Regions from separate parts of the Sphingomonas sp. SRI_018 genome, predicted to be linked through region 2. Evidence: riboswitches for the same ligand, from Rfam matches in the RefSeq annotation. Region 2 holds a riboswitch; the other holds the start of a gene.
What was found. Region 2 has a riboswitch for cobalamin ahead of AC2YHA_RS06615 (TonB-dependent receptor plug domain-containing protein). Riboswitches for the same ligand answer to the same signal wherever they lie in the genome.
Positions count from the first base shown of each region.

Region 1: another riboswitch for cobalamin. It lies ahead of metE (5-methyltetrahydropteroyltriglutamate--homocysteine S-methyltransferase); the one in region 2 lies ahead of AC2YHA_RS06615 (TonB-dependent receptor plug domain-containing protein).

Region 1 is NZ_JBYCZO010000001.1:190,822-197,978, forward strand. Features, by position in the region: gene AC2YHA_RS01005 (bifunctional helix-turn-helix transcriptional regulator/GNAT family N-acetyltransferase) at 1-402, shown strand, start outside; gene AC2YHA_RS01010 (DUF1993 domain-containing protein) at 375-890, opposite strand; cobalamin riboswitch at 995-1,204, shown strand; gene metE (5-methyltetrahydropteroyltriglutamate--homocysteine S-methyltransferase) at 1,313-3,628, shown strand; gene AC2YHA_RS01020 (acyl-CoA thioesterase) at 3,625-4,443, shown strand; gene AC2YHA_RS01025 (hypothetical protein) at 5,190-6,149, shown strand; gene AC2YHA_RS01030 (PepSY-associated TM helix domain-containing protein) at 6,176-7,157, opposite strand, start outside.
Region 2 is NZ_JBYCZO010000001.1:1,450,810-1,457,966, reverse strand. Features, by position in the region: gene AC2YHA_RS06630 (efflux RND transporter permease subunit) at 1-666, opposite strand, end outside; gene AC2YHA_RS06625 (efflux RND transporter periplasmic adaptor subunit) at 679-1,887, opposite strand; gene maiA (maleylacetoacetate isomerase) at 2,061-2,693, shown strand; cobalamin riboswitch at 2,713-2,899, shown strand; gene AC2YHA_RS06615 (TonB-dependent receptor plug domain-containing protein) at 3,044-4,888, shown strand; gene AC2YHA_RS06610 (ABC transporter substrate-binding protein) at 4,894-5,703, shown strand; gene AC2YHA_RS06605 (FecCD family ABC transporter permease) at 5,700-6,674, shown strand; gene AC2YHA_RS06600 (ABC transporter ATP-binding protein) at 6,671-7,157, shown strand, end outside.

The sequences.
Region 1 (7,157 bases), 1.3 Mb from region 2:
GTCGAGGACACTGACCGCGAGACGCTCGAGCATCCGGAGGAGATCATCGTCGCTCCGGGCGGTGACATATTGTTCGTCGAGGACCGGGAACTCGGCATCATCGGCACCTGCGCGCTCCGGAAGAGCGGCGACGGCGTGTTCGAGCTGACCAAGATGGGCGTGCGCGAGGCGGCGCGCGGCCGCAAGGCCGGCGAGTTCCTGCTCCGCGCCACGATCCGCCGCGCGCGCGAGCTCGGCGCGACGACGCTCTACCTGCTCTCCAACCGCAAATCGGCGGCGGCGATCCACCTCTACGAGAAGGTCGGCTTCGTCCACGATGCCGGGATCATGGCCCGCTACGGTGCGCGCTACGCCCGGTGCGATGTGGCGATGCGTTACGCGGACGAAGCGGCGCCGAGATAGTCGAGCTTCCCCACCGGCACGCCCTTCATGCGCAGGATCGCGTAGGCGGTGGTCACGTGGAAATAGAAATTGGGCAGCAGGAAGCCCTGCACATAGCTGAGGCCGGTGAAGGACATGCCGCCGTGCGGGGTCTGCAGGATCACCTCGGCGGCTTCCTTGCCGTCGATCGCGGTGCGCGGCACCGACTTGATGAAGTCGACCGTCCTCGCGATCCGTGCCTGCAGCTCGGCGAAGCTCGTTTCGTCGTCCGCCATGGGCACGTTCTCGACCCCGCCGATGCGGACCAGCGCCAGCTTGGCGGTGTCGCTCGCGCGCTGCACCTGGCCGGTCAGCGGCGCCATGTCCGGAAACAGCCGCGCCTCGATCAGCTCGCCATGCGCCATGCCCTGCTCGTCGGCCCAGGCCCGGCCCTTGTCGAGGAACGCCGCCATCGCCGCGAAGCCGCGCAGCAGGGCCGGAACGGTGAGATCGTAGAGTTCGGTCGCCATGCCCGCGCAATTAGGCAGCCGCGCCGTCACTGTCGAGCGACGGAAAAAGAGATAACAATATAAAGATATCTTTATATCTTACTTGACGTCGTGCTCCCGATCGGCGACATTCCCATCGTCGAGGTTCTCCGCCCTTGCGGCGGAGCTAAGACGGGAAGCCGGTGCGGGCCTTGGTCCAATTCCGGCGCTGCCCCCGCAACTGTGAGCGGCGAGCGGCGGCCGATACGTGTCACTGGGGCGGCAAGCGCTCCGGGAAGGCCAGGCCGGCGTGACGACCCGTGAGCCAGGAGACCTGCCTCCGACGCGATAACGTCCACCGGCGGGGTGTCCGGGTCGGTCGCTGACGTGCCGCGGCCGGGGAGGCTCGTCCGCGCGCGCCTGTGCCCGTCCGGTCGCCCGCCTTCATCGGGGTATGAAGACCAATGACCGTCACCGTCGCCACGCTCGGCTTCCCGCGCATCGGGCCGCGGCGCGAGCTCAAGTTCGCGCTGGAGAAATTCTGGTCGGGCCAGTCGTCCGGGACCGAGCTTATCGAATCCGCCGCCGCGCTCCGCGCCGCCGCCTGGGCGCGGCAGAAGGCGCTCGGCGCCGACTGGCTGCCGTCGAACGATTTCTCGCTCTACGACCATGTCCTCGACACCAGCGTGATGCTGGGCGCGATCCCCGACCGCTACGGCGCCGCGCCGGGCCGGGTCGATCTCGCCACCTATTTCGCGATGGCGCGCGGTTCGACCGGGGAGGGAGAGGGCTGCGGCCACGGGCACAGCCATGGTCATGGGGGCCGCACCGCGCTCGAGATGACCAAGTGGTTCGACACCAACTATCACTACATGGTCCCCGAGCTGACGGCCGGCCAGCAGCTCGCCCTCGCCTCGACCAAGCCGGTCGACGATTATCGCGAGGCCAAGACGCTCGGCTACGAGACGCGGCCGGTGCTGCTCGGCCCCGTCACCTGGCTGACGCTGGCGAAGGGGCGCGACGTCGATCCCTTCGACTTCCTCGACCAGGCGCTCGGCATCTACGTGACCGTGCTGGAGCAGCTCGCCGCGGCCGGCGCCAAATGGGTACAGATCGACGAGCCCTGCCTGGTGCTCGACCTCACCGAACGCCAGCGCACCGCGCTCACCCGCGCCTATGCCCGGCTGGCGCGGGTCGGCGTCGACATCATGCTCGCGACCTATTTCGGCGGGCTGGAGGACAATCTCGCGCTTGCCGCCAACCTGCCGGTTTCGGGGCTCCACGTCGACCTCGTCCGCGCGCCCGGCCAGCTCGACGCGGTGCTCGCCAAGGCGCCGAAGAAGCTGCTGCTGTCCCTGGGCGTGATCGACGGCCGCAACATCTGGCGCGCCGACCTCGCCAAGCTGCTCGACCGGCTGGAGCCGATCGCCGCGGAGCGCGACCTGATCCTCGCGCCGTCGTGCGCGCTGCTCCACACCCCCGTCGACCTCGCGCTGGAGACCAAGATCGATGCGGAGGTCGCGCAATGGCTCGCCTTCGCGGTGCAGAAGGTCGAGGAGCTGGCGATCCTCAAGACCGCGCTCAACCAGGGCCGCGCGAGCGTCGCCGGCGCGCTGGCGGCCGCCACCAATGCCGCCGCCAACCGCCGCACCTCTCCCCGGATCCACGATCCCGCGGTGGCGGCGCGTGTTGCCGCGGTCACCCTCGACATGCGCGAGCGGCGCTCGGGCCACGCCGAGCGCATCGCGGCGCAGGCGGCGGTGCTGGGGCTGCCGCGCTTCCCGACCACCACCATCGGCTCCTTCCCGCAGACCGCCGAGGTCCGCCGCGCCCGCGCCGAGCGCAATCGCGGCACGCTGGACGATGCCGCCTATGAGCAGTTCCTCCGCGAGGAGACCGAGCGCACCGTGCGCTGGCAGGAGGAGGTCGGGCTCGACATGCTCGTCCACGGCGAGTTCGAGCGCAACGACATGGTGCAGTATTTCGGCGAGCAGCTCGCCGGCTTCGCCTTCACGGTGAACGGCTGGGTGCAGAGCTACGGCTCGCGCTGCGTGCGGCCGCCGATTCTCTACGGCGACGTGTCGCGGCCGCGGCCTATGACGGTCGAGTGGTGGCGCTACGCCCAGGGGCTCACCGACCGGCCGATGAAGGGGATGCTGACCGGACCCGTCACCATCCTCAACTGGTCGTTCGTCCGCGACGACCAGCCGCGCGAGGCGTCCTGCCGCCAGATCGCGCTGGCGATCCGCGACGAGGTGCTCGACCTCGAGGCGGCCGGCGCCAAGGCGATCCAGATCGACGAGGCGGCGCTGCGCGAGGGTCTGCCGCTCAGGCGGCGCGACTGGCCGCATTATCTCGACTGGGCGGTGGATTGCTTCCGCCTCACCGCCGCGGGCGTCGGCGACGCGACCCAGATCCACACCCATATGTGCTATTCGGAGTTCAACGACATCCTGCCCGCGATCGGCGCGATGGACACCGACGTGATCTCGATCGAGACCGCGCGCTCGCAGATGGAGCTGCTGGAGGGCTTCGCCGACTATCGCTACCCGAGCGCGATCGGCCCGGGCGTCTACGACATCCACTCGCACCGCGTGCCCGACGTCGAGGAGATGGTCGCGCTGATGCGCCTCGCCCAGCTCCATCTCGCCCCCGAGCAGCTGTGGGTGAACCCCGACTGCGGGCTCAAGACCCGCAAGTGGGACGAGGTGAAGCCGGCGATCGCCGCGATGGTCGAGACGGCGCGGCGCCTGCGGGTCGAGGCGCTGGAGCCGGCATGACCGGCACGCGTGGCGGTGTCGTCCGGCTGATCGACATGATCTTCCCGGGCGACACCAACCATCACGGCACGCTGTTCGGCGGCGTGGCGCTCGCGCACATGGACAAGGTGGCGTTCCTCGCCGCCTCGCGCCATGGCCGGGCGCCGTTCGTCACCGCCGCGTCGGAGCGGATCGACTTCGCCGCACCGGCGCTCAAGGGCGAGCTGATCGAGGCGAGCGGCCGCGTCGTGCGCGTCGGCCGGTCGTCGCTCGACGTCGAGGTCGAGCTGGTGGCGGAGGCGCTTCTCTCCGGCGAGCGGCGGCTGTGCACGCGCGGCCGCTTCACGCTGGTCGCGATGAACGGGGAGGGCGCGCCGCTCCAGCCCCTCGCCGAGCCGGCGCCCGAGCCGGACGGGCTGCGCATGGCCGATATCGTCTTCCCGCCGCAGACCAACCATTACGGCACGCTGTTCGGGGGCGATGCGCTCAGGATGCTCGGCAAGGCGGCGTTCGTCGCCGCCACCCGCCATGCCCGCGCGGTGATGGTGATGGCGGCATCCGAGCGCGTCGACTTCCGCTCGCCGATCGCGGAAGGCGAGATGATCGAGCTGACCGCCACCGTCGACGCGGTGGGGGGCGCAGCTCGCTCAGGACGCGTGTCGAGCTGTGGGCGGAGGACCTGCTCACCGGCGACCGCCGCCACGCCGCCTCGGCCGCCTTCACCATGGTCGCGGTCGACCCGGCAGGTCGGCCGCGGCGGGTGGAGGTATTCTAGGACTCATCGCCATTTGGAACGAATCCTCCCCCGCCAGGGGGAGGTGGCACGCGAAGCGTGACGGAGGGGGCGGAAGCACGCCGATAGTTTGTCGCCGACCTCCCCCTCCGTCAGCCTGCGGCTGACACCTCCCCCTGGCGGGGGAGGATCAAAGGCGGCGCTCGCTTTCCTCCGGAAAATCCCGATCTAAGATGGACGGGAGGGAATCGCCCTGGGGGGGACATGACGGAATGAGGGGGCTCGTGAGGGCATGGTTCGGTGCGCTTGCTGCCGGGGCGTTGGCATGTGCAGCGCCCGCGCATGCGGAATGGTATGAGGCGCGCACCGATCATTTCGTGATCGATATCGACGCCGACGAACCGGCCGCGCGCGAGTTCGCCGAGCGGCTCGAGCGTTACGATGCGGCGCTGCGTCGGCTGTACGGCCTTCCCGACGACCCGGCGACGCATGCCAATCCGGTGCGCATCTTCGTGCTCAAGGCCGGATTGTTCACGCGCGTATGCCAGTGCGGCGGGCTTGCCGGCTACTACCGTCCGCGCGCGGGCGGATCGGTGATCTTCAGCCTCTATGCCCCCGGCTTCGACCGTCATGCCAAGGCGGGGGACATGACCTCGCAGGTGACGCTGCTCCACGAATACGCCCATCACATGATGTATTCGAGCGAGCCGATCGCCTATCCGGTCTGGTTCTCGGAAGGCTTTGCCGAGTTCAACGCGAACGTCGAGTTCCGCGACGACGGGTCGATCGTCATCGGACTGCCCGCCAATTACCGCGCGGGTCTGATTCGCACCCGGCGACTATCTCTCGATGCCGCTGGGCGAATTCTTCACCACCGCGACGGCGTCGCCCCTGGTCTATGGACGCGGCTGGCTGCTCACCCATTATCTGATGCTCACGCCGAAGCGGCAGGGGCAGCTCGCCAAGTATCTCCAGCTGATGAACCGCGGCAAACCGAGCCTCGACGCGGCGGGCGAGGCATTCGGCGACGTGCAGGCACTGTGGCGCGAGATGTTCGCCTATTTCGAGGGCCGCATATTGCTGCCGCCGCTCGGCGTACCGCCGCCGGCGAAGCCACCGCATGCGACCGTGACGAAGCTCTCGCCGGGCGTCGCCGCGCTGATGCCGCTGCGCGCGCGATCGGTGAACGGTGCGCGTGGCGGACTTGCGCGCGAATTGGCGCGCGATGCCGCGAAGATCGCCGCAGACTATCCGGCGGACGCGCGCGTGCAGACCGAATATGCCGAAGCCGAGCTTGTGGCGGGGCATCCGGATCTCGCCGCGGCGGCCGCCGATCGCGCGCTCGCGCTCGCGCCCGGCTCGCTGCCGGCGATGCTCGCCAAAGGGCAGGCGGAGGTGCGGCGGCTCGTCGCCGCGAAGTCGACCGATGCCGCTGCCTGGACGGCCGCGCGTGCGTGGCTGATCAAGGCCAACCACGCCGATCCCAACGCGGCGGCGCCGCTCCTCGCCTATTTCCGCAGCTTCGCCGCTGCCGGAACCGAACCTACTCCCGGCGCGGTCAAGGGTTTGCGTCGCGCATTCGTCCTCGCCGCGGAAGACCCGCAGGTACGTATTCAGCTTGCCCGCCACCTCTTCGATCACGACGATGCGCCCGGCGCCCGCACGCTGCTCCAGCCGATCGCCTTCGCTCCTCATGACGACGACGACAAGAATGTTGCGGCCCAGGTGATCGCGCTGATCGACGCAGGCAAGCTTGCTGAAGCCAAGCCGCTGATGGCGAAGATGGCCGGCACGGCCGAGAGGAACTGAGCGCCTGGCAGGCGGTGATATGGTCGCTACACCGCCCGCCTCGGCTTCAGGCGCGGCCGCCTGAACCAGAAGCTCCACACCGCGAAGCTGCCCAGCATCGCCATCGCCAGGCCCGAGCAGGTCATCACCAGCCGATAGCCGAGCCCGCCGACCTTGGCGGCGTGAAGCGGGTAGGCGGTGTTGAACACCTGCGCGCCCCGCGGCAGCGCCAGCGCGTCGCGTGCGGCGAGCAGCCGGCCGGTGGCGGCGTCGAACCACAGCATCGTGCGGCCGTTCGGGAGCCATTCGGCAGTGCGCCGCATCCTGAAACTGATCGGCTCGCCGGCCTTGCGGGGGAGGGTGAGCGTACGGAAATCGGCGTCGGGGAACCGGGCATGGGCTGCGGCCAGCATCGCCGCCCAGTCCGGATGCGCGGCCAGCGCGCCGCCGGAGAGCTTGGGCGGCGCCATCGCCGCCCGCGCCTCAGCCGAGGAGGAGAAGGGCGCCATCACGATCGCCGCGACGGGTTTGAAGATCATCATCGTCCCCGTCACCGCCGACAGCAGCAGCAGCGGCGCCATGACGATGCCGAGGTCGCGGTGCTGCATCACGATCGCCGGGCGGCTCATCCGCTTGGGCCACAGCCGGAACGCGAAGGTCCGCCGCGTCCGCCACCACAGGATGGTGCCGGTCACCACGAACAGCATCGCGCAGAGGCCGGCGATGCCGATCACCGTCTCGCCGACGTCGCCGGTGAACAGATGGTGGTGGAGGTCGAACAGCCACAGCTCGGGCCGCTCCCATTGGCTGCCCCAGCGCGTGACGATGGCGCCTGCCTGATCGGCGTAGGCACCGGCGCCGCCACTGAGACGGAGCTGGTGCAGGCCGAAGCCGTCGCTCGCATAGACGATGCCCTGCACGCCGTGCCCGTCGCCGATCAGCCGCGTGGTCACGGCAGCGAGCGCGGCGGGATCGCGGTTCAGCGCATCGCCGGCATGGGGCAAGGTCCAGCCGAGCCAGGCGTCCTCA
Region 2 (7,157 bases):
ACCGCCGACCTCGCCCGCCGCCACCTCGGTATTCTGGTTCTGGATCGCGGTGACGACGTCGCCCGGCATGAGCTGGAAGCTCGCGAGCTTGTTGGGATCGAGCCAGATCCGCATCGCGTACTGCGATCCGAACACGTTCGAATCGCCGACGCCGGGGATGCGGCCGAGCGGCTCCTCCATGTTGGAGACCAGCCAGTCGGAGACGTCCCCGTTGGTGTGCGTGTCGGTCTCGTCATAGACCGCCACGATCATCAGGAAGTCGGGGTTCGACTTGGTGACGGTGATGCCCTGCTGCTGCACCTGCTGGGGCAGACGGGATATCGCCTGCTGTACCTTGTTCTGGACCTGGACCTGGGCGATGTCCGGATCGGTGCCCTTCTCGAAGGTGGCGGAAATCGACACCTGCCCGCGCGAGGAGGAGGTCGAGGTGAAATAGAGCAGGCCGTCGATGCCGGTGAGCTGCTGCTCGATCACCTGCGTCACGCTGTTCTCCAGCGTCTCCGCCGAGGCGCCGGGGAAGTTCGCGCGCACGTTGACCTGCGGCGGCGCGACGTCGGGGTATTGCGCGATCGGGAGCGAGAAGATCGCGCCCACGCCGCACAGCATGATGATGATCGCGATCACCCACGCGAAGATCGGACGGTTGATGAAGATGCGCGAGATCATCGGCCGACTGCCTCAGCGGCCCTTGGGTGCGGCGGCGTTGCCCTGACCCTGCCCTTGTTGCGGGGGGCCGATGTTCTGCGGGGTGTTCGCCGGCACCGGCTTGATGTCGGCGTCGGGCCTGAGCCGCGCGATGCCCTGGGTGATCACCTTGTCGCCTGCCTTGAGACCGCTGGTCACGACCCAGAAGGCCCCCTGCGCGCGGGGCGCGGTTATTTGCCGCCGCACAGCTTTGTTGTTCGGGCCCACGACATAGACGGTGGCGTTGCCCTGCGGATCGCGCATCACCGCTGCCTGCGGCACCAGGAAGGCATTGTTGTTGATCCCCTGCGCGAACGTCGCGCGGACGAACATGCCCGGCAGCAGCAGCCCGTCGGGATTGGGGAAGGTCGCCCGCAACGTCACCGTGCCGGTGCTCTGATCGACCGTCACCTCGGAGAACTGCACGGTGCCGGTGTAGCCATAGTCGGTGCCGTCCTCGAGCTTCAGGCGCACCTGCGCGCTGGTCGGCACGATGTTGCCCGAGGCGAGCGAGCGGCGCAGCGCCAGCAGGTCGGTGCTCGACTGCTGGATGTCGACGAACATCGGATCGAGCCGCTGGATCACCGCGAGCGGATCGGCCTGGTTGCTGGTGACCAGCGCGCCGACCGTGGCGAGGCTGCGGCCGATGCGGCCGGTGATGGGAGCGGGGACGCGCGTGAAGCGGAGGTTCACCTGCGCGGATTCGAGCGCCGCTCGGTTCTGCGCGACCGAGGCCTGGGCCTGGCGTGCTTGCGCGACCGCGTCGGTATAGTCCTGCTTGCTCACCGCCTCGGCCGCGGCGAGCGGCTTGTAGCGGTCGGCGCGGATGCGTGCGGCCTCGAGCTGGGCGGCGGCGGCGGACAGGTTGGCGCTCGCCTGGTTGGCGCTTGCCCGATAGATGCTGGGATCGATCTGATAGAGCGTCTGTCCGGCGCGAACGATGCCGCCCTCGGTGAACAGCCGCTTCTGGATGATGCCGGAGACCTGCGGGCGGACCTCCGACGTCTCGAAGGCGGCGGTGCGCGCCGCGAGCTCCGTGGTGACCGGGACCGAGGTCGGCTGCACCACGACGTAGCCGACCGTCGCCGGACCTCCGCCACCACTACCCCGGCCGCCCGAACCGCCCTTCTGCTGAGCGGCATCGCCGCCACTGCAGGCGCCCAGCACCAGCGCCAGCGCCATGACGCCCGCGCGCCATGCCATCGTGCCGCTCCGGGAACCGTTGGTGGCAGCGCTCGATGTCATTAACACCTCATCGTTCGGCGGTGGCGCGACGGTTTCGCAATGCAATAGGATCGCGCGGGCGTTCGCCGATCCTGTCGCACGAGGCAACGGAAATAATGTAGCAAAATGTCACAAGCGGCTCGGAGAAGGTGATGATCCTGCACGGCTATTGGCGGTCCTCGGCGGCGTACCGCGCGCGAATCGGCCTGAATCTCAAGGGCCTCGCCTATGAGCAGGTGACGCACGACCTGCGATCGGGCGCGCACACGTCGCAGGATTATGTCACGAAGTCGCCGCAGGGACTGGTCCCTGCGCTGGAGGTGGGTGGCCGCGTCTTCGTCCAGAGCCTGGCGATCCTGGAATGGCTCGACGAGACGCATCCCGAGCCGCCGTTCCTGCCGGCCGGCCCCGACGATCGGGCGATCGTGCGGGCGATGGCGCTGGCCGTCGCGGCGGACATCCATCCGGTGAACAACCTGCGCATCGTCAATGCCCTGCGATCGGAGTTCGGCGCCGACGGCCATGCCGTGGTCGCCTGGATGCAGCGCTGGATGGCGGCGGGGTTCGACGCGCTCGAGGTGATGGTCGCCCGTCACGGCGGGCGCTTCGCGTTCGGCGATGCGGTCGGGCTCGCGGACATCGTGCTGGTGCCGCAATGGTACAATGCCGAGCGCTACAAGCTCGATACCTCGGCCTGGCCGCGGCTGGCGGAGGTCGTCGCCAATGCCCGCACGCTGCCCGCCTTCGTCGACGCCGAGCCGGAGCGGCAACCCGACGCCGATTGACTTCGCAGCCGCAACGATCCTAATCCGCGCGCCAGATGGTGCCGGGCGACCGGCGAAGAGGGAAGCCGGTGCGATTCCGGCGCTGTGCCCGCAACTGTAAGCCGGGAGCTGGCGGCCAATACGTCACTGGAGGCATCCTGCCTCCGGGAAGACGGCCGCAAGCGACGATCGGCGAGCCAGGAGACCTGCCATCGTGTCGTTCGTGCCGGGCCGGGTCCAGCCGCGGGCATGGGGAAGCATCCCTTCGTAACGACAGCCGATGGCCATCGTCGCGCCCTTGTCATGGGGCGGGCCGGAAATGTCGTTGCTGCTCGCCCCAAGTCGACGCCGGGCGGGCGAGGGAAGTCCGAATGATCCGATCCGCATTGTTCCTGGCCGGGGCCGCCGCGCTGGCGTTGCCCGCCCATGCCCAGGACGCGTCCGACGATGGCGATGACATCGTCGTCACCTCCGCGCGCGCCGCGCAGCCGGCCGACCAGACCGGCCAGGCCGTCACCGTCATCACCCGCGACGAGATCGAGCGCCGCCAGACCGTCTCCATCGCCGACCTGCTCGCCACCACGCCGGGCGTGCAGGTGACGCGCAGCGGCGGTGTCGGCACGCTCACCAGCGTCAGCATCCGCGGCGCCGCGAGCGAGCACACGCTCGTCGTGATCGACGGGGTGCGCGTCAACGATCCCTCGGCTCCCGCCGGCGCGTTCGACTTCGCCAACCTCTTGTCGAGCTCGGTCGCGCGGATCGAGGTGGTGCGCGGGCCGGATTCGGTGCCGTGGGGCAGCCAGGCGATCGGCGGCGTCGTCAACGTCATCACCGAGCGGCCGGGCGAGGGGCTCCAGGCCCGCGCCAATGCCGAATACGGCTATGCCGACAGCGTGTTCACGAGCGGCGGCATATCGGGGCGGAGCGGCGCGCTCTCCGGATCGCTCACCGCCGGCTATCTGCGCACCGACGGCATCTCCGCGGCAGCGGACGGCAGCGAGCGCGACGGCTATCGCCAGTTCGGCGCGACCGGCCGGATCGGCGTCGAGATCGCGCCCGGCATCGGCCTCGACCTGCGCGGCTATTATGCCGACAGCCGTACCGACCTCGACGGCTTCCCGCCGCCGAGCTTCACGCTGGCCGACACGCCCGAATATTCGAAGGCACAGGAGATCTACGGCTATGCCGGGCTCCATGCCGACCTCGCCGGCGGGCGGTTCAGGAACCGGATCGCCTTCACCATCGCCGACGTGAACCGCGACAATTTCGATCCGACTTTCGGCTCGGAGCCGAGCTTCTTCGCGCGGGGGCGCAGCGAGCGCTACGAATATCAGGGCGACTTCACCATCGTCGAGCAGGTCCGCGCGGTGTTCGGCGCCGAGCATGAGGACAGCCGCTTCTACGACGGCACGCTGCGCAAGTCGGCGGGACTGACCAGCGTCTACGGCGAGCTGATCGTGCGTCCGATCGATGTGCTGACCGTGACCGGCGGCGTCCGCAACGACGAGAGCGACACGTTCGGCAATCACACCAGCTTCAGCGCCAACGCGGCGCTGGCGCTCAAGACGCGCACCACCATCCGCGCGAGCTATGCCGAAGGCTTCCGCGCGCCGTCGCTCTACGAGCGGTTCAGCTCGTTCGGCGATCCGGATCTACCGCCCGAGACGGCGAAGAGCTGGGACATCGGCGTCGAGCAGGCGCTGCTCGACGGGCGGCTGCGCTTCGGCGCCACCTTCTTCGACCGCACCGTCCGCAACCGCATCAACTTCGACATGGGCTGCTTCTGCTACGGCAACATCGACCGTACCCATGTGCAGGGCGTCGAGGCGGGACTGACGCTGCGGCCGGTCGACAGCCTCACCTTCGCCGCCAACTACACCTGGATGGAGCCGCTCAACCGCTCGGCGGGATTCGACGGGCTCGACCTCCAGCGCCGTCCGCGCGACCAGTGGAGCGCGAGCGCCGACTATCGCCTGCCGTTCGGCCTGTCGCTGGGCGCGACCTTGCTGGTGGCGGGCGACAGCTTCGACGATGCCGCCAACCGGGTGCGGCTCGACGGTTACGCCGTCGCGGGCATCCGTGCGGAGATGCCGATCGACGACCGCTTCTCGATCTACGGGCGTGTCGATAACCTGTTCGACGAACGCTATCAGACCGTGGCGGGCTACGGCACCTATGGCCGCGCGGCATATGGAGGCGTGCGACTGAAGCTGTGAGGCTGGTGGCGATCCTGCTCGCGATGCTGACCGCCGGCTGCGCCGCCGCGCCGCCGACGGCGAAGGCTCCCTCACATCCGATGCGGGTGGTGAGCCTCGATTATTGCGCCGACCAGTATGTCCTCCGCCTGCTGCCGCGTGCGCGCATCCTGGCGGTGTCGCCGGATGCCGCCGCGGAGTTCTCCTACATGCGCGACGCGGCGAAGGGCGTGCGGCAGGTGCGGCCGACCGCGGAGGACGTGCTGCTGCTGAAGCCCGATCTCGTCGTGCGTAGCTACGGCGGCGGGCCCAATGCGGAGGCGATGTTCGCGCGTGCGGGCGTGCCGGTGCTCCAGCTCGGCTATGCCGACGATCTCGCCGGCGTGCGCCGGGTGCTGGTGGAGACCGCCGCCGGGCTCGGCGAGCGGGCGAAGGGGGAAGCGATGGCGCAGGTCTTCGATCGTCGGCTCGCTGCGCTCCGGCACGGCGGGAGCGGGCGGAGCGCGCTCTACGTCACGCCGGGCGGGGTGACGGCGGGACCGGGGACGATGATCGATGCGATGTTCGCCGCAGCGGGCCTCCGCAATTTCCAGACCGCGTCGGGATGGAGCACGATTCCGCTCGAACGGCTCGCCTATGCGACGCCGGACGTGATCGCCAGCGCCTTCCTCGACACGCGCTGGAAGCGGCCCGATCCGTGGAGCGCGGCCGGCCACCCGCTGGTGCGCCGCCTCGCCGGCCGGTCCACGGCGAACCTCTCCGGCGCATCGACCGCGTGCGGCGGCTGGTTCGTGCTCGATGCGGTCGAGGCGATGGCGAAGGCGGCGGCGCGATGAGGCTGATCCTGCTCCTTGTGCTGGCCTGCCTTGCTGCGCTCGTCGCCGCGTGTTTCCTCGGCTCCGTGCCGTTGTCTGCGCCGCGCCTGCTCGCAGCGCTGACGGGGGGAGGCGACATAGGGGACCGCCTCGTCGTCTGGGCGATCCGCCTGCCGCGTGCGCTCGCCGCCCTGCTGGCGGGGGCCGCGCTCGGGATGAGCGGAGCGGCGCTGCAAGGACTGCTCCGCAATCCGCTCGCCGAGCCGGGCGTGCTCGGCGTTTCGGCCTCGGCGGCGCTGACCGCGACGGTGGCGCTTTACTACGGCCTCGCTGGCGCCTGGCTGTTCGCGCTGCCGCTGGCGTCGATCATCGGTGCGCTGGCGGCGACCGCGCTGATCGCCGGCGTGGCGTTGCGCACCAGCTCGGTGACGACGCTGATCCTCGTCGGCGTGGGGCTGTCGAGCTTCGCCGGGTCGGTGATGGCGCTGCTGCTCAATCTCGCGCCCAACCCCTTCACCCTGGCCGACATGGTCAACTGGACGCTGGGATCGGTCGCCAACCGCAGCTTCGACGAGATCGGTGCGGCGGCGCCGTTCCTGGTGCTGGGCGGCGCGATCCTCCTCGCGACCCGCCGCGGTCTCTCTGCGCTGATGCTGGGCGAGGAGGCGGCGGCCGGGATCGGCCTCGACCTCCGGCGCCAGCGGATCGCGGTGGTGCTGGGGGCCGGCCTGCTCACCGGCGGCTCGATTGCGATCGCCGGGGCGATCGGCTTCGTCGGCATCGTCGCGCCACATCTGGTGCGGCCGTGGGTCGGCCATGATCCGGCGCGCAGCCTGGTGCCTTCGGCGCTGCTCGCCGGCCTGTTCCTGGTGCTCGCCGATATCGGCGTGCGGCTGATCCCGACCGCCAACGAGCTGCGCCTCGGCGTGGTCGCGGCGCTGGTCGGCGCCCCCTTGTTCGTATTGATCGCGGCGCGGAGGCGGGGGGCATGATCGTCGCCGAGGGGCTCACCCGCAGCGGCATCGTCCAGGATGCATCCTTCACTCTCGCGCCTGGCGAGCTGGTCGTGCTGCTCGGTCCGAACGGCGCCGGCAAGACGACGCTGCTCAGGATGGCGCTGGGCCTGCTCGCCGCCGATCGAGGAGGGGCGACGATCTCCGGCGATGATGCCCGCCGGCTTCCGGCGATGGAGCGCGCCCGCCGCGTCTCCTATCTGCCCCAGTCCCGGCCGCTCGCCTGGCCGGCGAAGGTGCGCGATGTCGTCGCGCTCGGCCGTTTCGCCCATGGCGCGGCGCCCGCTCACCTCGGCGAAGCCGATCGGGTCGCGGTGGGCCATGCGCTCGCCGCCTGCGATCTCCAGCCGCTCGCCGATCGTGCCGCCGATACGCTATCGGGCGGCGAGCTCGCGCGCGTGCACCTCGCCCGCGCGCTGGCGGCGGAGGCGCCGCTGATCGTCGCCGACGAGCCGGTGGCGT